Regions from separate parts of the Streptomyces sp. 5-10 genome, predicted to be linked through region 2. Evidence: riboswitches for the same ligand, from Rfam matches in the RefSeq annotation. Region 2 holds a riboswitch; the other holds the start of a gene.
The links. A riboswitch is a leader RNA that binds a small molecule or an ion and turns the genes downstream of it on or off. The one in region 2 is predicted to bind glycine.
Positions count from the first base shown of each region.

Region 1 (9,230 bases), on a different contig from region 2:
CGACAGCCACTCGTGCTCCTTGCTGTACCGCAGCTGCTGGGGGTTGCTCATGGTCCGATTCTCCTGGATACGGGGGAGTGCTTGGGAAACGGGTCTTAGCTGGTGGGATGCGGCGCCGACGGGAGACGACGCCGAGGGACGCGACGGGCCGGGCTCGCCGTGGCCGCCGCTCAGCGAGGGGCCGGGGCGCCACCCGCGCTCGCGGAAGCTCAGCGCCCGCGCTCGCAGGAGCTCAGCGCTCGCGCTTGTAGAAGGGGAGCGCCACGACCTCGTACGGCTCCCGGGTACCGCGGATGTCCACGAACACCCCCTCGGTGCCGGGCCCCGCGTACCGCGGGTCCACGTACGCCATCGCGATCGGCTTGCCCAGCGTCGGCGAGGGCGCGCCCGAGGTGACCTGGCCGATCGGCGAGCCGTCGGCCGCCACCACGGCGTAACCGGCGCGCGGCACCCGGCGGCCTGAAGCGATCAGGCCGACCAGGGTGCGCGGGGTGACGGTGTCCGCCTGGCGGGACGCGGCCTCCAGGGCCGCCCGGCCGACGAAGTCGCCCGGCTTGTCGAACTTCACCACCCGGCCGAGGCCCGCGTCGAAGGGGGTGGTGTCGGTGGTCAGCTCATGCCCGTACAGCGGCATGCCCGCCTCGAGGCGCAGGGTGTCCCGGCAGGAGAGACCGCAGGGCACCAGGCCCACCGGGGCTCCGGCCTCGGTCAGCGCCTCCCACACCCGCTCGGCGTCGTCCGGCGCCAGGAACAGCTCGAAGCCGTCCTCGCCGGTGTAGCCGGTGCGGGCGATCAGGGCGGGGACGCCCGCGACGGTGCCCGGCAGCCCGGCGTAGTACTTCAGCCCGTCCAGGTCGGCGTCGGTCAGGCGCTTGAGGATCCCCGGGGACTCGGGCCCCTGGACGGCGAGCAGCGCGTAGGCGTCGCGGTCGTCCCTTACGGTCGCCTCGAAACCGCCGGCCCGCTCGGTCAGCGCGTCCAGCACCACCTGGGCGTTGGCGGCGTTGGCCACGACCAGGAACTCCTCGTCCCCGAGGCGGTAGACGATCAGGTCGTCCAGGATGCCGCCCTCGTCGTCGCAGATCATGGTGTAGCGGGCGCGGCCCACGGCGAGCGCGGACAGCCGGCCGACCAGCGCGTGGTCCAGGGCGTCCCCGGCCCGCGGACCGATGAGAGAGATCTCACCCATGTGGGAGAGGTCGAAGAGCCCGGCGCGGGTGCGCACCGCGGTGTGCTCGTCGCGCTCGCTGCCGTAGCGCAGCGGCATGTCCCAGCCGGCGAAGTCGGTCATGGTGGCGCCGAGCGCGCGGTGCCGCGCGTCCAGCGCGGTACGGCGTGGGGTGGGCGGGGCGTCGGTCACGATTCAGGCTCCAGGGGTCGGGGTCGCGCGACGGCGAGGACGGACGGCAAGGACGCGTGCGTCCTCCCCATCTGTCATCGGAACCTGAGAGGTTCGCCGTGACGCCCGTAAGGGGCCCGGCTTGCACCTTGGGTGGAGCCGCGCCCGCGCGGCCCGCTTTTCAGATCTGCCTCGTCCGCGCGGTATCGGGGCCTGAGAGATTCAAGGGAGGACTTGCTCCTTCGGCGCCCTGGACACCCGGCACGGATGCCGATGGCCAAGGACTCTCCCGCGCGGATTCAAGCGGCCGGTATGGAGTTGCGCGGACATCATCGCATGTATGGCCGAGAAGGGAAGCCCCGATCCGATCGGGCTCCGGCCGCCCGGCCAGGGGCAGCCTTGCTCGACATTACCTTTTCTTGACACTCTGCGGGTACGAGCAGCGTTGACCGACCTGGGAGGACGATCACGGTGCATGGGCAGGGAACGTACGCGACGACACAGAGGCTCCTGCCGGCGCGGCGTGGCCGCACCCCCACCGGGTCGACGGCTCGCCCCGGCCGGAGAAGCGCGGTGCACGATCTGCGCGGCGGGGCGGAGGGCGGCCGCGCGGACCCGCGTGAGCTGCGCTTTCCGGCGGGGGATGTGCTGGTCGCCTCCGGGCTGCCGGGCAGCGGCAAGAGCACGCTGATCAACCGGACGGTGCCGCTCCTGGACGAGACGGGCGCGGTCGTGATCAGGGTGGACTCGCAGAACACCCGGGAGGCGTGGGAGCGCAGGCTGCCCGGCTGGCTGCCGTACGCGCTCTACCGCCCGCTGGTCCGGTACGCCCACTACGCCGGGCTGCGCCGGGCGCTGCGCTCGGGCGCGAGCGTCGTGGTGCACGACTGCGGTGCGCTGCCGTGGGTCCGCCGCTGGCTGGCCCGGGACGTGCGGCGCCGGGGCCGCGACCTCCACATGGTGCTGCTGGACGTGGGCGCCACGGAGGCGCTGGAGGGGCAGGCCGCCCGTGGCCGAGGGGTATCCGCCTACGCCTTCGGGCGTCACCTGCGCGCGATGCGGCGGCTGATCGCGGGGATGGAGGAGGGGCGGCCGCCGCGGGGGTGCGCGTCGGCGGTGCTGCTGGACCGGCCGACCGCGAGCGCGCTGCGCTGCATCTCCTTCGAGTGATCACGCCTGTCTCTCGCGTGATCAGGCCTCTTCCCTCGCGTGATCAGGCCCCTCGCGCGAGTGGCCGGAAATCGGTCATGGGGCATCACACAGCGTGACGAGGGCGAGCCCGGGCGAGGTGGGGAAGTGCTGTGGAGATCGCCGCCGCCCCCTCCGGCCCCGGGCCGCCCAGCGGTTAGGGTGCTTCGGGCAGGTCGGACGAGATGGCGGTTGGACGAAGATGAGCTTCCCGGAGCAGTACGGAGTGGCCCCGGCGCACGGAGGATTCCCGGACGGCGGGTATGCCGCGCATCCGGGGTTTCCCGGCAATGAGCTCGAAGAGGTGATGGCCGCCTCCGTCGACGTCCCCGGGGCCGGAGCGCGCATCGTCGAGACGCTCTCCCGCAGCCACCTCTGGGTTCCGCTGCCCAACGGCGGGGGCCCGGGCAGCCCGAGCCTCGATCTGCCCACGATGGAGATCGACGGCGGCGCGTATGTCCCGGTGTTCAGCTCCGAGCAGCAGTTCCTGCGACTCGTCGGCTCCCATATGTCCTTCACCGTCGCCCCGGCCGTGGAGTTCGCCCGCGGGCTGCCGCCCCAGCTCGGCATCGCGGTGAACCCCGGTGGCGCGGTGGTCGTACCGCTGCCTCCGCCCGCCGTCCGGGAGTTGTGCCGCGCCGGGCGTACCGAGCTCGACGGTCCGGCCACCGGTGGCCGGGTGCGGCTCTTCGAACCGGACTGGCAGGACGAGCCGGTGGACTTCCTGGCCGCCGCCGGGATCGAGTTCGCCAAGGGCACCGGGGTGCGGACCGCCCGGCGCGCCCTGGCCAGCGTCGAGGGCGACGAACCGGCGCTCTTCGTCGGTGTGCAGCTCGACGAGCCGGGCCCCGAGGGGCAGGCGCGCGCGGTGGAGGCGCTGGGCCTCGCCCTCGGCTCGGTGCCGGTTCCGTGGAAGGTCCAGCTGGTGCTGCTGGACGTGGCGCAGGGCGATCCGGTGGCCGACTGGATGCTGGGACGGGTGCGGCCGTTCTACGACCGTGACTTCTGACTCACCCCTGGGTCCGCTGCCGGGGCCCGTAAGCTGGTTTGATGACCAAGAGGGGTGCGAGCACGCTCCCCGGTGAGGTGCGGGCAAGGCCGAGAGAAGGGGCGGACCCAGGTGAGCGCGGGCGCGGATTGGGGGGCGGCGGCCGGCCAGGTTGAGCGAGCGTTGCAGCAGGTCGCTCCCGGCCGGTACGACGCCTATGAGGCGCTGCTGCACGCCATCGGCGAGGGCCAGGTCTGGATGCTGCTGTGGCACGGCGCGCCCGGCTCGCCCGACGCCCAGTACGGGAACATGGACGTGGACGGCCTCGGTTACGCCCCGTGTGTGACCTCCGCGCAGGAACTGGCCGCCAGTGGCTGGAACCGCGCGCACGAGGTGGTCGACGGACGCCTCATCGCCGACTCCCTCTACCGCGACCGCTACGGCCTCTGGCTCAACCCCCACGCCCGCGGCGGCGGAGTGGGCATCCCCTGGCCGGATCTGCGCCGGATCGCGGGCGGCCTGGACCGGCTGCCCGCCGGGCCGCTGCGGCTGACCGAGCCCGCCATCGACATCCCCCAGTTCTACGCCCTGTTGGGGCAGAACGCGCATCGCACCGCCGCGGTGCGCTCGCTGCGGCGCGCCTGGGTACAGCCCTCGCTGGGCGCCCCGTACCTGGCGATCGGCCTGGATCTGTACGACACCGGCCCGGCGGCGGTGCAGTCGGTGCGGGTGATGATGGAGCAGTCGATCACCGCCGTGCCGGACGGGCTGCCGGTCTCCACGGTCGCGCTCTCGGACGAGTACGACCCCGTCGCCCTGTGGATGCGGGCCAACGCCCGCCCCTTCTTCGACCGTGACGCCTACGGCGCCGCGCCCGCGGCGCCGCCGTCCTACGGCTACGGCTATCCGCCGCCGCGCCCCGCGTACTGAGCGACCCCGGCCCCGCGTACCGAGCCTCCGCGCCCGCCGCGCCGCGTACCGATCCGCGGGCGCGGTGACTTCGCGTGCCCGCCGGCTCCGCGTGCCCGCCGGCTCCCCGTGCCCGCTGACTCCGCGCCCAGCGACTCCGCGCACCGATTGACGGGATTGCCCGACGGGCCATCCACTCCTATCGGGCCGAACACCCCATTACGGACGCGATGTTACTGCTGCGTTCTCGTGTCGCGACCGTCCGTATAGCGGAGCGGTACTCCTCACATCACGGTTAGGCATCCATTGCCCGGGAGTACTGGCGGGTGATCACAAACGCGTTGAAGACTCCCGCTCCAAGGGGTGCGGTTCCTGCGTACGACCCCTTCCAGAAAGGTTCCGTACCAGAACGCGACTTTCACCCAGGTTGTGAACGAAGCCGCCACAGCGGCAAGTCGTGGGCCGGTCACCACCGGTCGAGAGGGGTCTCCACCACGATGACGGCACCATTGCACGGCACGAGCACGGACAGCGATCCGGTCGCGACTGCCGATGTAGCGGCGGATGTGGTCAAAGCGTCCGTCGAAGGCAGATCGCTGCGGCAGATCGCCTGGTCACGCCTGAAGCGGGACAAGCTCGCACTGGCGGGTGGCATCGTTGTCGTCTTCCTCGTACTGGTGGCGATCTTCGCCCCGCTCATCGTGAGCCTGCTCGGGCATCCACCCAATGAGTTCCACCAGGAGGAGATCGACCCGCTGTTCGGCACCCCGAAGGGATCCCTGGGCGGCATCAGCTCGGACTTCCTCTTCGGCGTGGAGCCGTCCAACGGCCGCGACGTCTTCAGCCGGGTCGTCTACGGCGCCCGGATCTCGCTGCTCGTGGCCTTCCTCGCGGCGGTGGTCGCGGTGGTCCTCGGCACCGTGTTCGGCATCATCGCCGGGTACTTCGGCGGCTGGGTGGACTCGGTGATCAGCCGGGTGATGGACATGCTGCTGGCCTTCCCGCAGCTGCTCTTCATCATCTCCCTGGTCTCGGTGCTCCCCAACGACCTGCTGGGACTGACCGGCAGCGGAGTGCGCATCGCGATCCTGGTCTCGGTCATCGGCTTCTTCGGCTGGCCGTACGTCGGCCGCATCGTGCGCGGCCAGACGCTGTCGCTGCGCGAGAAGGAGTACATCGAGGCCGCGCGGAGCCTGGGCGCCGGCCGGCGCTACATCCTCTTCCGCGAGCTGCTGCCCAACCTGGTGGCGCCGATCACCGTCTACACGACGCTGATGATCCCCACCAACATCCTCACCGAGGCCGCGCTCAGCTTCCTCGGCGCGGGCGTGAAGCCGCCCACCGCCTCCTGGGGGCAGATGCTCTCCAAGGCGGTCGGCACCTACGAGGACGACCCGATGTTCATGATCATCCCGGGTGCGGCGATCTTCGTCACGGTGCTGGCCTTCAACCTCTTCGGCGACGGCGTCCGCGACGCACTGGACCCGAAGGGCACCCGATGACGGTGCGGCACACGGCCCCCCGGTCGTACTCGAACGCAATCAGCAGCCCCTGCCACATCCGGCAGACGGCTCCCCAAGGTATTCCGCGGCGCCATGCTCAGGACCGCTCTAACCCGGAGGTTGCAGCAACTATGAAACGGCTCTCGAGAAGCAGGCGGATCGCCGGAGCGACGGCTGTCGTCGGCGCTCTCCTGGCCACCGCCGCCTGCGGCGGTGGCGGTTCCGACGACGAGGGCTCGGGTGCCGGGTTCAACGCCGCGGTCAAGGGTGTCGCAGCCAAGTCCGCCAAGAAGGGCGGCACCCTCAAGTTCATCAACAAGCAGGAGTTCGACTCCCTCGACCCGCAGCGTCAGTACTACGGGTTCGCCTGGGACTTCTCCCGCTTCTACACGCGCCAACTGATCTCCTACGCGCCGAAGCCGGGCAACGCCGCGAACGAGCTGGTCCCGGACCTCGCCACCTCCACCGCCAAGATCACGAACGGCGGCAAGACCTACACCTACACCCTGCGCGACGGGATCACCTGGGAGGACGGCTCCCCGATCACGTCCAAGGACGTCAAGTACGGCATCGAGCGCATCTGGGCCAAGGACGTCGTCTCCGGCGGCCCCGGCTATCTGCGCCAGGTCCTGGACCCCAAGGGCGAGTACAAGGGCCCGTACAAGGACAAGTCCAAGGACAAGCTGGGCCTGAAGGCGATCCAGACGCCGGACGACAAGACGGTCGTCTTCAACCTCGCCAAGCCCAACGGTGACTTCGAGCAGATGCTCGCGATGCCGACCGGCTCCCCGGTGAAGGCGGACAAGGACACCGGCGCCAAGTACACCAACCGGCCGTTCTCCTCCGGTCCGTACAAGGTCCAGTCGTACACCCCGGGCAAGAGCCTGTCGCTGGTCCGCAACACCAACTGGAAGAAGGCGTCCGACCCGATCCGCCCGGCGCTGCCGGACAAGGTCACGGTCACCTTCAACTCCAACCTCGAGGCGATCGACCGGCTGCTGATCAAGGGCGACTACGACGTCTTCCTCAGCGCCACCGGTATGACCCCCTCGGGCCGCAACGACGCCCTCAAGCACAACAAGGGCAACGTCGACAACATCACCACCAGCTTCGTCCGGTACGTCGACTTCGCGACCAAGGTCAAGCCGCTCGACAACATCCACTGCCGCAAGGCGGTCATCTACGGCACCGACTACAAGTCGCTCCAGACCACCCGCGGTGGCCCGCAGGCCGGTGGTGACATCGCCACCAACATGTTCCCCAAGAGCGTCAAGGGTTCGGACGACTACGACCCGTACGGCATCCTCAAGCGCGGCGGCAAGCCGGACGCGGCCAAGGCCAAGGACGAGCTCAAGCAGTGCGGCAAGGCGGGCGGCTTCTCCACCACCATCGTGGCCCGCAACGACCAGCCCGCCGAGGTCGACGCGGCCGAGGCGCTCCAGGCGTCGCTGAAGAAGGTCGGCATCACCCTCAACGTGGAGCCGATCCAGGGTCAGTCCTCCGCCAGCATCACCGGTTCGCCGTCGGTGATGAAGAAGCGCGGCTACGGCATGTCCATGACCGGCTGGGGCCCCGACTTCCCCACCGGCCAGGGCTTCGCCCAGCCGCTGATCGACGGCCGCTTCATCGAGCAGACCGGTAACTACAACGTCTCCGAGACCAACGACCCGGAGATCAACAAGTTCTTCGACGACGCGCTCAAGGAGACCGACCCGGCCAAGGCCGGCGCGATCTACCAGAAGATGAACCACAAGGTCAGCGACCTGGCCGTGCAGATGCCGTTCATGTACGAGAAGAACATCACCTGGCGCAGCTCGCGGCTGACGAACGCCTTCTCGTCGGCGGCCTACAACGGCCGCTACGACTACTCCCAGCTGGGCGTCGTCAAGTGACGGCAGGTCACCTGACCCGTCGTACACGTTAACCATCGCCGCACCCGATAGGCCCGAAGGGCAGGTGATGGCCGCGGGCGGTGGCCCGTGATCCCCCTCGACCGGGGGGTCACGGGCCACCCCCGGGCCGCGCACAGTGCTTGCTTATCTCATCCGGCGCTTGTTCGCCGTCGTCGTGATGCTGATGGTCGTCACCCTCACGACCTTCGCCATCTTCTTCGTGATCCCGAAGTGGGCCGGTACCGATCCCGCGCTGCTGTTCGTCGGCAAGCAGGCCGACCCCGCGGCCATCGAGGGCATCCGGCAGAAGCTCAGCCTCGGTGATCCGGTCCTGGTGCAGTTCTGGCACTTCGTCCAGGGCCTCTTCGTCGGCCGGGACTACGCCAACGGCTCGGACGTCACCCACTGCTCGGCGCCCTGCTTCGGCTACTCCTTCCGCACCGAGCAGGCGGTGTGGCCGCAGCTCACCGACGCCATGCCGGTGACCCTCTCGCTCGCCGCGGGCGCCTGTCTGCTGTGGCTGGTCGGCGGCATCACCACCGGTGTCGTCTCCGCGCTGCGCCGCGGCACCCTGTGGGACCGCTCGGCGATGACGATCGCGCTGGCCGGTGTCTCGCTGCCGATCTACTTCACCGGTCTGCTCTCGCTGGCGATCTTCAGCTACTCGCTGAAGTGGGTCAACGTGGACTACAAGCCGTTCGGCGACGATCCGGCGATGTGGTTCGAGAGCCTGATCCTCCCGTGGATCACGCTCGCCTTCCTCTACGCGGCGATGTACGCCCGGCTCACCCGGGCCACCATGCTGGAGATCATGGGCGAGGACTACATCCGCACCGCCCGCGCCAAGGGGCTGCGGGAGCGGGTGGTCATCGGCCGGCACGCGATGCGCTCGACCTGGACCCCGGTCCTCACCCTGCTCGGCCTCGACCTGGGCGCGCTGCTGGGCGGCGCGGTCCTCACCGAGTCCACCTACAACCTGCCCGGCCTCGGGCGGCTCGCGGTGAACGCGATCACCGACAAGGACCTTCCGGTCATTCTCGGCGTCACCCTGATCGCGGCCATCTTCATCGTGGTCGCCAACCTCGTCGTGGACCTCCTGTACGCCGTCATCGACCCACGAGTGAGGCTCGGATGACCGATCTGACCAAGTCCTCCGGACAGCCCGGGAACGGTGATCTGCCGGCCACCGGGACCGCCGCCGTGGGCGAGGTGGCCGCGGCGGGCTCGCCCGCCCCCACCGCCTTCCTCGAGGTGCGCGATCTGCGCGTCCACTTCCCGACCGACGACGGCCTGGTGAAGTCCGTGGACGGGCTCAGCTTCCGGCTGGAGAAGGGCAAGACGCTCGGCATCGTCGGCGAGTCCGGCTCCGGCAAGTCCGTCACCTCGCTCGGCATCATGGGGCTGCACACCGC
Region 1 covers NZ_JACVYG010000011.1:140,147-149,376, forward strand. The annotation lists gene gcvH (glycine cleavage system protein GcvH) at 1-51, opposite strand, end outside; gene gcvT (glycine cleavage system aminomethyltransferase GcvT) at 233-1,360, opposite strand; glycine riboswitch at 1,531-1,641, opposite strand; gene IEJ02_RS16200 (AAA family ATPase) at 1,811-2,509, shown strand; gene IEJ02_RS16205 (enhanced serine sensitivity protein SseB) at 2,730-3,536, shown strand; gene IEJ02_RS16210 (enhanced serine sensitivity protein SseB C-terminal domain-containing protein) at 3,648-4,445, shown strand; gene IEJ02_RS16215 (ABC transporter permease) at 4,922-5,926, shown strand; gene IEJ02_RS16220 (ABC transporter substrate-binding protein) at 6,058-7,818, shown strand; gene IEJ02_RS16225 (ABC transporter permease) at 7,979-8,953, shown strand; gene IEJ02_RS16230 (ABC transporter ATP-binding protein) at 8,950-9,230, shown strand, end outside.
Region 1: it holds a riboswitch for glycine, as region 2 does, so the genes downstream of both, gcvT (glycine cleavage system aminomethyltransferase GcvT) here and gcvP (aminomethyl-transferring glycine dehydrogenase) in region 2, are expected to answer to the same signal.

Region 2 (9,230 bases):
TCGCCGCTGGCTCCCGGGCTCGGATGTACGGCACGCCGAGTACGGGGCGGGCTGGGTGCAGGGGAGCGGAGTGGGCCGGGTGACCGTGCGCTTCGAGGAGCCGTGGTCGCCGCCGGGCCGGGTACGGACGTTCCCCGTGGACGACCCGGCGCTACAGCCCGCCGACCCGCTGCCGCTGCTGCGCCCGGACGCGGATGCGGCCGCGGCCGCGGACTCGGGAGAGGCCGAGGGCGCGGATCCGCCCCCGGGGGCGGTCACCGACTCGGCCCCGGGGAAGGCCGCGGATCCCCAGGCGGACCGGGGGGTGGCCGCGGACCTGGCTCCGGAGGAGATCGCGGACTCGGACCCGGGCGGGACCCCGGCCCCGGACGCGGGTGAGGGCATAGGCCCGGGCCCGGACGAGGCCGAGGGCCGGGACGGGCAGGTCCCAGAGCCCGGTGGTGGGTCCGAGCACGCCCCGGCCCCGGCCGGGGGCGGGGTCAGCCCGTGACGTCCAGGCCGTAGTGGTGGTAGAGCTGAAGCTCCTGCTCGGGGGAGAGGTGGCGGCCGACCCCGAAGTCCGGGGCGTCCTTGATCAGGGACCGGTCGTACGGCACCCGCAGGGTGTCGCCGACGACCTCGCTCGGTTCGAGCGGTACGAAGACGTCCCGGCTGAACAGCCCGGTGCGTACCGCCGCCCATTCGGGCTCGCCGGTCGCGTCGTCGAGATAGACCTCGTCCACGGTGCCGATCTTGGCGCCCTCGCGGTCGAATGCCTTGCGGCCGATCAGGGTCCGCGGGTCGATATCGGTCTGCACGCTCTCTCCCACAGGTGGCAAACAGATGACAAGCACGTGGCAAGTGCCCATTGCTACCTACAAAAAGCCACATCGCCGCACTCGGCCACTCGAACGCCCGCGACCGTCCCCCGTGGCAGAACCGCTGGTACGCTGACTGTGGCTGCAGACCCCGTGCGGGAGAGTCCTCCGCCGACGCTGTCGGAGGCGCCGAAGGAGCAAACCCTCCCCGGAATCTCTCAGGCACACGTACCGTGCGGGTGAGGTCACTCTGGAAAGCAGGGTGGGCCACGGGCGAGCAGAGCTCCGGAACCCCTCCTCACCGACGGTGAAAACCGGTCAGGCGGTACGTGGGCCGGTGAAGCTCTCAGGTTGAGATGACAGAGGGGGAGGCCGTCCGGGCACCCGAGCCGCGGTGCCCCTCGTAGGTCGTCACAGACCAGGAGGCCCCCGCAGATGACCGCCAATCGCATCGCACTCTCCGACTTGGAATCCGGTACTCCGTTCGAGCGGCGCCACATCGGCCCGGACGGCGAGGCACAGGCCAAGATGCTGGCCCAGGTCGGCTTCGGCTCGCTGGACGAGCTCACCGAGGCGGCCGTGCCGGACGTCATCAAGAGCACCGAGGCGCTGGACGCCCTGCCGCCGGCCCGCAGCGAGCCGGAGGTCCTCGCCGAGCTGCGCGCGCTCGCCGACCGCAACCAGGTGCTGCCGTCGATGATCGGCCTCGGCTACTACGGCACCCACACCCCGCCGGTGATCCTGCGCAATGTGCTGGAGAACCCCGCCTGGTACACCGCGTACACGCCCTACCAGCCGGAGATCTCCCAGGGCCGGCTCGAGGCGCTGCTGAACTTCCAGACCGTCGTCGCCGATCTGACCGGACTGCCGACGGCCGGTTCCTCGCTGCTGGACGAGGCCACCGCGGCCGCCGAGGCGATGGCGCTGTCGCGGCGCGTCGGCAAGGTCAAGGAGGGCGTCTTCCTGATCGACGCCGAGTGTCTGCCGCAGACCATCGCGGTCATACGGACCCGCGCCGAGCCGACCGGTGTCGAGGTCGTCGTCGCCGACCTGGCCGAGGGCATCCCGGACGAGATCGCCGAGCGCGGGGTCTTCGGCGTGCTGCTGCAGTACCCGGGCGCCTCCGGTGTGGTGCGCGATCCGCGCCCGGTCATCGAGCGCGCCCATGAGCTCGGCGCGATCGTCACCGTCGCCGCCGATCTGCTCGCGCTCACCCTGCTCACCTCGCCCGGTGAGCTGGGCGCGGACATCGCGGTGGGCAGCAGCCAGCGGTTCGGCGTCCCGATGGGCTTCGGCGGGCCGCACGCCGGTTTCATGGCGGTGCGCGACGCCTACGCCCGCAACCTGCCCGGCCGTCTGGTCGGGGTCTCGGTGGACGCCGACGGCGACAAGGCGTACCGGCTGGCGCTGCAGACCCGTGAGCAGCACATCCGCCGGGAGAAGGCCACCAGCAACATCTGCACCGCACAGGTGCTGCTGGCCGTGATGGCCGGGATGTACGCCGTCTACCACGGCCCGGACGGGCTCGCGGCGATCGCCCGCCGCACCCACCGCTACGCCTCCGTGCTCGCCGAGGGGCTGCGGGCCGGTGGCGTCGAGGTGGTGCACGGCGCGTTCTTCGACACCCTCACCGCGCGGGTGCCGGGCCGGGCCGCCGAGGTCGTGGCCGCGGCCCGCGAGGCCGGGGTCAACCTCCGGCTGACCGACGCCGACCACGTCGGCATCGCCTGTGACGAGACCACCGGCCGTGCGCAGCTCGCCGCCGTATGGTCCGCCTTCGGGACGGACGGCGGCAACGGCGACGCCTCCGGGCTCCCCGGGATCGACGAGCTGGACGCCTCGGCGCCGGACGCGCTGCCCGCGGACCTGCTGCGCCAGAGCGGATATCTGGCCCACCCGGTCTTCCACCAGCACCGCTCCGAGACCGCGATGCTGCGCTATCTGCGGCGCCTGGCCGACCGGGACTACGCCCTGGACCGGGGCATGATCCCGCTGGGCTCCTGCACCATGAAGCTCAACGCGACCACCGAGATGGAGCCGGTCACCTGGCCGGAGTTCGGCGCGCTGCACCCCTTCGCACCGGCCGAGCAGGCCCAGGGCTATCTGACCCTGATCCGTGAGCTGGAGGAGCGGCTGGCCGAGGTCACCGGCTACGACAAGGTCTCGCTGCAGCCGAACGCCGGGTCCCAGGGCGAGCTCGCCGGGCTGCTGGCGGTGCGCGCCTACCACCGGGCAGGCGGGGACACCCAGCGCACCGTCTGCCTGATCCCGTCCTCCGCGCACGGCACCAACGCCGCCAGCGCCGTGATGGCGGGCATGAAGGTCGTCGTGGTCAAGACCGGCCAGGACGGCGAGGTGGACACCGACGACCTGCACGCCAAGATCGAGCAGTACGGCGACCAGCTGGCCGTCCTGATGGTCACCTACCCCTCCACCCACGGGGTGTTCGAGGAGCACATCACCGAGATCTGCGCGACCGTGCACGACGCGGGCGGCCAGGTCTACGTGGACGGAGCCAACCTCAACGCGCTGGTCGGGCTCGCCGAGCCGGGCCGGTTCGGCGGCGATGTCTCGCACCTGAACCTGCACAAGACCTTCTGCATCCCGCACGGCGGCGGCGGCCCCGGCGTCGGCCCGATCGCGGTGCGCGAGCATCTGGCGCCCTACCTCCCCAACCATCCGCTGCAGCCCGCCGCCGGCCCGGCCACCGGCGTCGGCCCGGTCTCGGCCGCGCCGTGGGGCTCGGCGGGGATCCTGCCGATCTCCTGGGCGTACATCCGGCTGATGGGCGCCGAGGGGCTGCGCCGCGCGACCCAGGTCGCGGTGCTCGGCGCCAACTACGTCGCCAAGCGCCTCGAGCCGCACTACCCGGTGCTCTACACCGGCCCCGGCGGCCTGGTGGCCCACGAGTGCATCGTGGATCTGCGTCCGCTGACGAAGGCCACCGGCGTAACCGTGGACGATGTGGCCAAGCGCCTGATCGACTACGGCTTCCACGCGCCGACGATGTCGTTCCCGGTCGCCGGGACGCTGATGATCGAGCCGACCGAGAGCGAGGATCTGGCGGAGCTGGACCGGTTCTGCCAGGCGATGATCGCCATCCGGGCCGAGATCGAGAAGGTCGGCTCCGGCGAGTGGGCCAAGGAGGACAATCCACTGCGGAACGCCCCGCACACGGCGGCGTCGCTGACCGGGGAGTGGGACCACCCGTACTCCCGGGAGGAAGCGGTCTTCCCGGACGGGGTCTCGGCGGCCGACAAGTACTGGCCGCCGGTGCGGCGGATCGACGGGGCCTACGGGGACCGTAACCTGGTCTGCTCCTGCCCGCCGCTGGAGTCCTACGAGGGCTGAGGGGGGCTCGAGCCCGCCCGTTGCGTCAGTGGGGCCGGGTCGGCGGATGCGCCGGGCCGGCCCCTGATATGTACGTGCCGTCGACGGCGGCCGTCAGGCCGCGGTGACGACGTGCTCGGAACCCAGCGGTCGGCACGGTGCGATCACGCGCCCGTCCGGCAGCAGCTCACCGGTGTCCTCGAAGAGCAGGACGCCGTTGCACAGCAGGCTCCAGCCCTGCTCCGGGTGGTGCGCCACGAGATGGGCGGCCTCCCGGTCGGCGGAGTCGGCTGACGGGCAAGGTGGTTGATGCTGGCACATGACAGGGTTCTTTCGCTGCGGAGTGGTGAAGGACCTGCGGCTCGCTGCGGCGTTCATGGCCGCCCCCCGTGGTTGAGTCGGTCGATTGCTCCAGTGTTGCCCCGCGGCCTGGAATCCGCAGGGATTTCGCGGTACCGGTCTCGCTAGATAATGACGCATCACCCGCCCGGACGGTTCATCGCGGCCGGACTGTTACGAGGATGCTGCGGAGCGCCCCGTGACCCGGCGGTCACGGGGCGCTCCCAATATGATGAAGTTCCAGGTCAGGCGGGTGAGCCAAGCAAGGGGGCCCGGGTCAGCCGGTGGGTGAGGACGGGCAGCAGATCGGTTGCCCGGTGCGCCCGGTGGGCGGCGATACCGGGCGGGGCCGGGGCGAGCGGCACCAGCAGGTCCCCGGCGCCGAGGCCGCCTTCGGCGCCGTCCGCGGTGAGGTCGCCGTGCAGCCAGAGCGTGACCATGTAGAGCTCGGGGATGGACAGCAGCCGTGGCTGGTACGCCGAGGGCAGCGACTCGGCCTCGCCCAGGGCGAGTTCGGCCGAGCTGACATAGGGCCCCTCGGAGAAGTGCGAGAAGGCCCAGCCGTCCGCGGTGAGCATCGCCTCCGCGGCGGCCACCGTGCGGTCGCCGTCGCGGATCAGGAACCGCCAGCCGGTGAGCCGGGTGCGCGGCGGGCCGTCGGCGGTGGTGATGTCGTCCAGGACATGGACGGGGAGCGGGAGTTCGGGTTCGAAGGGGCCGGTGAGCGTGGAGAGCACGGGGGTGCGGGCCTCGCGGACGGCGGTGGGGGAATCAAGGGCCGTGAGGACGCTGCGCAGGGCGGGCGCGGGGGCCTGGGGCACATGCAGCGGCATGGTGGGTCGCCTCTCGCTTTGAAGACACGGTGAAGCGATAGCGGGCCGGGTTTGGGCGGCGCTGTCGGTGGAACACGGGTCAGAGGGGAGCCGGAACAGACCGTTCGGGCGTTACCTCTCTGCCTCGTTAGCCGAGTTTATACGACAAGTGTTCCCGTTGTGTTTCATCTAGCCGTTGCCGATATTGCCGACAAGAGGTTATCCAGACCCCGAGAAGGCGGGGATTTTCCCCGATTCAGTGCCAGATGAACGGATATGACCTGGCATTTTGAGGTCCGCGCGGTAGGCTGGAACTCGCTGGTCCATTTCCCCAGCGCAATGCGCAGTTCCACAGAGCCTACCGGTTGGGTGGGGATCGCGGGGCGTTATCGATCACATTGGTGGGCATCATCGAGCGTGGTGTGCACACGGCCGGCACCGATGATCCACTCGAGGAGGGACGCTTCGATGGGGGAGAAGCTCATAGCCGGTGAGTTCGACCCGTCCGGCCGGCGACGGCAGCGCGTCCGGTTGCGGCAGTGCCTCGACGGGCTGGGCCGGCTCCTGACGGACAAGCGATTCGACCGCCCGAAGAATCTGATGGGGCTGGAGATCGAGCTGAATCTCGCCGGGGCCGACGGGCTGCCGAGGATGATGAACGCGGAGGTTCTGGAGCGCATCGGGAGTCACGATTTCCAGACCGAACTCGGGCAGTGCAATCTTGAAGTAAACATCGTGCCCCACCGTTTGCACGGACGCGTTCTCGATCAGCTCTCCGAAGAGCTCCGAACCGGTTTGTCATATGCCGACCGCAAGGCGCGGGAAGTGTCCTCCGAGATCGTGATGATCGGAATTCTGCCAACTCTCGCCGCGGCCGATCTGGGATCCACGAACCTCTCCTATGACGACCGTTACAAACTTCTCAATGAGCAGATGCTGGCCGCCCGCGGCGAGGATTTCCTCATCGACATCGAGGGCCGGGAGCGATTCACCTACGCCAGCTCCTCCATCGCCCCCGAGGCGGCCTGCACCTCCGTCCAGCTCCATCTCCAGGTCACCCCGGGCCGCTTCGCGGACGCGTGGAACGCGGCGCAGGCGGTGGCCGCCGCGCAGATCGCGGTGGGCGCCAACTCCCCCTTCGTCTTCGGCCACGAGGCGTGGCGTGAATCCCGGCCGCCGCTGTTCCTCCAGGCCACCGATGTGCGCCCGCCGGAGATCGCCGGCCAGGGGGCGCGCCCGCGCACCTGGTTCGGCGAGCGCTGGATCGACTCCGCCTACGAGCTGTTCGAGGAGAACCTGCGCTACTTCCCGCCGCTGCTCTCCACCGGCGAGGACGAGGACCCGCTGCGGGTGCTGGACGAGGGCGGGGTGCCCGAGCTCCAGGAACTGGCGCTGCACAACGGCACGATCTACCGCTGGAACCGGCCCGTCTACGCCGTCGTGGACGGTGTGCCGCATCTGCGCGTGGAGAACCGCGTGCTCCCGGCCGGGCCCACCGTCACCGATGTCATCGCCAACGCCGCCTTCTACTACGGTCTGGTCAGGGCGCTCGCCGAGGAGTCCCGCCCGGTGTGGACCCGGCTGCCGTTCGCGGCCGCCGCGGCCAACTTCGAGGCGGCCTGCCGGCACGGCATCGACGCGGTCCTGCAGTGGCCCAAATCCGGCCGTTCGGCGTCCCTGACCCGCACCTCCGCCGTACGGCTGGTCCGCGAGGAACTGCTGCCGCTCGCCGCGTCCGGCCTCGACTCCTGGGGCGTGGAGCCCGCCGACCGCGACCGTTATCTCGGCGTGATCGAGGAGCGCTGCAAGCTGGGGGTCAACGGCGCGTCCTGGCAGGCGGCCACCTATCACCGGGCGCTGGGCGGCGGACTGGACCGGGACGCCGCCCTCGCGGCCATGACCCGCCGCTACTGCGCCCTGATGCGGACCGACGCACCGGTGCACACCTGGCCCACCGATCTCTCCGGGTGACGTCCCCACCGTGGACCACGACCCCGTATTGTCCGGTGAACGGGGCGGGTACACCGTGAGGCGGAGAGACGGAAGTGGGGACAGGAGTGCGGTCACAGGCGCGGGGCGCGGAGCTGCCCGTGGTCGAGGACGGGCTCTCGCGGCGGATGCTGCGCAACGAGACGCTGCTCGTGCTGGCGCTGTCCCTGGGCGCGAGCGCGCTGTCCGCGCTGATCAGCTTTATCGGCTCGGTGACCAAACCGGGCGGGCTGAAGGACCAGGCGGCCCATCTCAACTCCTCCGCGGCGCCGGGGCGGCCCTGGCTGGATCTCGCCTGGCAGCTGTTCGGCATCACCACCGCGCTGGTGCCGGTCGCGCTCGTGGCCCATCTGCTGCTGCGCGAGGGCGCCGGGCTGCGGGTGATCGGCCTCGACCGCGACCGGCCCCGGTTCGACCTGGCGTGGGGCGCCGCGGTCGCGGCCGCGATCGGCGGCACCGGGCTGCTGCTGTACCTCGGGGCACGGGCGGCCGGGGGCAATCTGACGGTGGTGCCCGAGTCGCTGCCCGACGTCTGGTGGAAGATCCCCGTACTGATCGCCTCCGCCGTGCAGAACGCGGTGCTGGAGGAGGTGGTCGTGGTCGGCTATCTGCTGCGCAGGCTCGGGCAGTTGGGCTGGACCCCGATGGCCGCCCTGCTGGCCAGCTCGGTGCTGCGCGGCTCGTACCACCTCTACCAGGGGATCGGCGGCTTCTTCGGCAATCTGGCGATGGGCGTGATCTTCGTGCTGCTCTACCGCCGCTGGGGGCGGGTGGGGCCGCTGGTCGCCGCCCACGCGCTGATCGACATCGTGGCCTTCGTCGGATACGCCGTGCTGGCGGGCCGGGTGGACTGGCTGCCCACGGCCTGACCCGCCGTCCGGCGTCGTGTGACGGGCCTCAGACCAGCAGCTCGCCGTCGATGACGGTGACGGCGCCGCCCGTCAGCAGCGTACGGTCGCCGCGCAGCGCGGTGCGTACCAGGCCGGTGCGCGCGGACACCTGGAGCCCGGTCAGCTCGTCGCGGCCGAACCGGGCCGACCAGTAGGGCGCGAGCGCGGTGTGCGCGCTGCCGGTGACCGGGTCCTCGTCGATGCCGACGCCCGGGGCGAACAGCCGCGAGACGAAGTCATAGCCACGCCCGGGGTCCTCGGCCGCCGCGGTCACGATGACGCCCCGGTGGCTGATCCGCTTGAGCTCGGCGAGGTCGGGGGCCAGGGCGCGCACGGTCTTCTCGTCGGCCACCTCGATCAGGAGGTCGTCGATGAACGGGCCGGCGTGATGGGCGGCCACGATCTCGGCGCCGAGCGCCGCGCCGACCTCGGCCGTCTTCTCGGGCACTGGCAGCTCGGTGAGTGAGGCGGTGGGGAAGTCGAGGGTGATCGAGCCGCCGTCGTCGGCCGTCGCCGACATCACCCCGCTGAGGGTGGCGAAGCGGACCGTGCCGGTCGCGGCCCCCGTGGTCTTCAGGACATGGGTGGTGGCGAGCGTGGCATGGCCGCACAGGGGCGCCTCGGTGACCGGGGTGAACCAGCGCAGCGCCCAGTCCGCCTCCGCGGCCCGGGGGAGGGGGTGGGCGAAGGCGGTCTCGGCGAGGTTGACCTCGGCGGCGACCTGCTGGAGCCAGTGGTCGTCCGGGAAGGCGTCGGAGTCGAGGAGGACGACCCCGGCCGGGTTGCCGGCGAAGGGGCGGTCGGTGAACGCGTCGACGATTCGTATCCGCATGAGCCGACCATAGGCGGCGGGCGGCGGGTGAGCCATGGCCAATCGGCCGGATGTGGCTCCTTCTGGGGGTGGACGAAACCGACAGAGAGGGAGCCGCAGTGCGGGAATCGGCTCTCTGGGTGATCGGGGATCTCGGGGAGGCGGAAGAAGGGGCTGGCATCCGATCGGTTCCGATATATCGTTGAAGTGTCGTGATGGATCGACGATAGAAAGGAGCGTCACGATGCGTTCTCATGGACAT
Region 2 covers NZ_JACVYG010000051.1:55,150-64,379, reverse strand. The annotation lists gene IEJ02_RS38265 (DNA polymerase IV) at 1-490, shown strand, start outside; gene IEJ02_RS38260 (PRC-barrel domain-containing protein) at 480-809, opposite strand; glycine riboswitch at 944-1,041, shown strand; glycine riboswitch at 1,043-1,167, shown strand; gene gcvP (aminomethyl-transferring glycine dehydrogenase) at 1,233-4,148, shown strand; gene IEJ02_RS38250 (DUF5999 family protein) at 4,242-4,448, opposite strand; gene IEJ02_RS38245 (hypothetical protein) at 4,712-5,299, opposite strand; gene IEJ02_RS38240 (glutamate-cysteine ligase family protein) at 5,747-7,249, shown strand; gene IEJ02_RS38235 (CPBP family intramembrane glutamic endopeptidase) at 7,396-8,136, shown strand; gene IEJ02_RS38230 (PhzF family phenazine biosynthesis protein) at 8,165-8,989, opposite strand; gene IEJ02_RS38225 (PadR family transcriptional regulator) at 9,213-9,230, shown strand, end outside.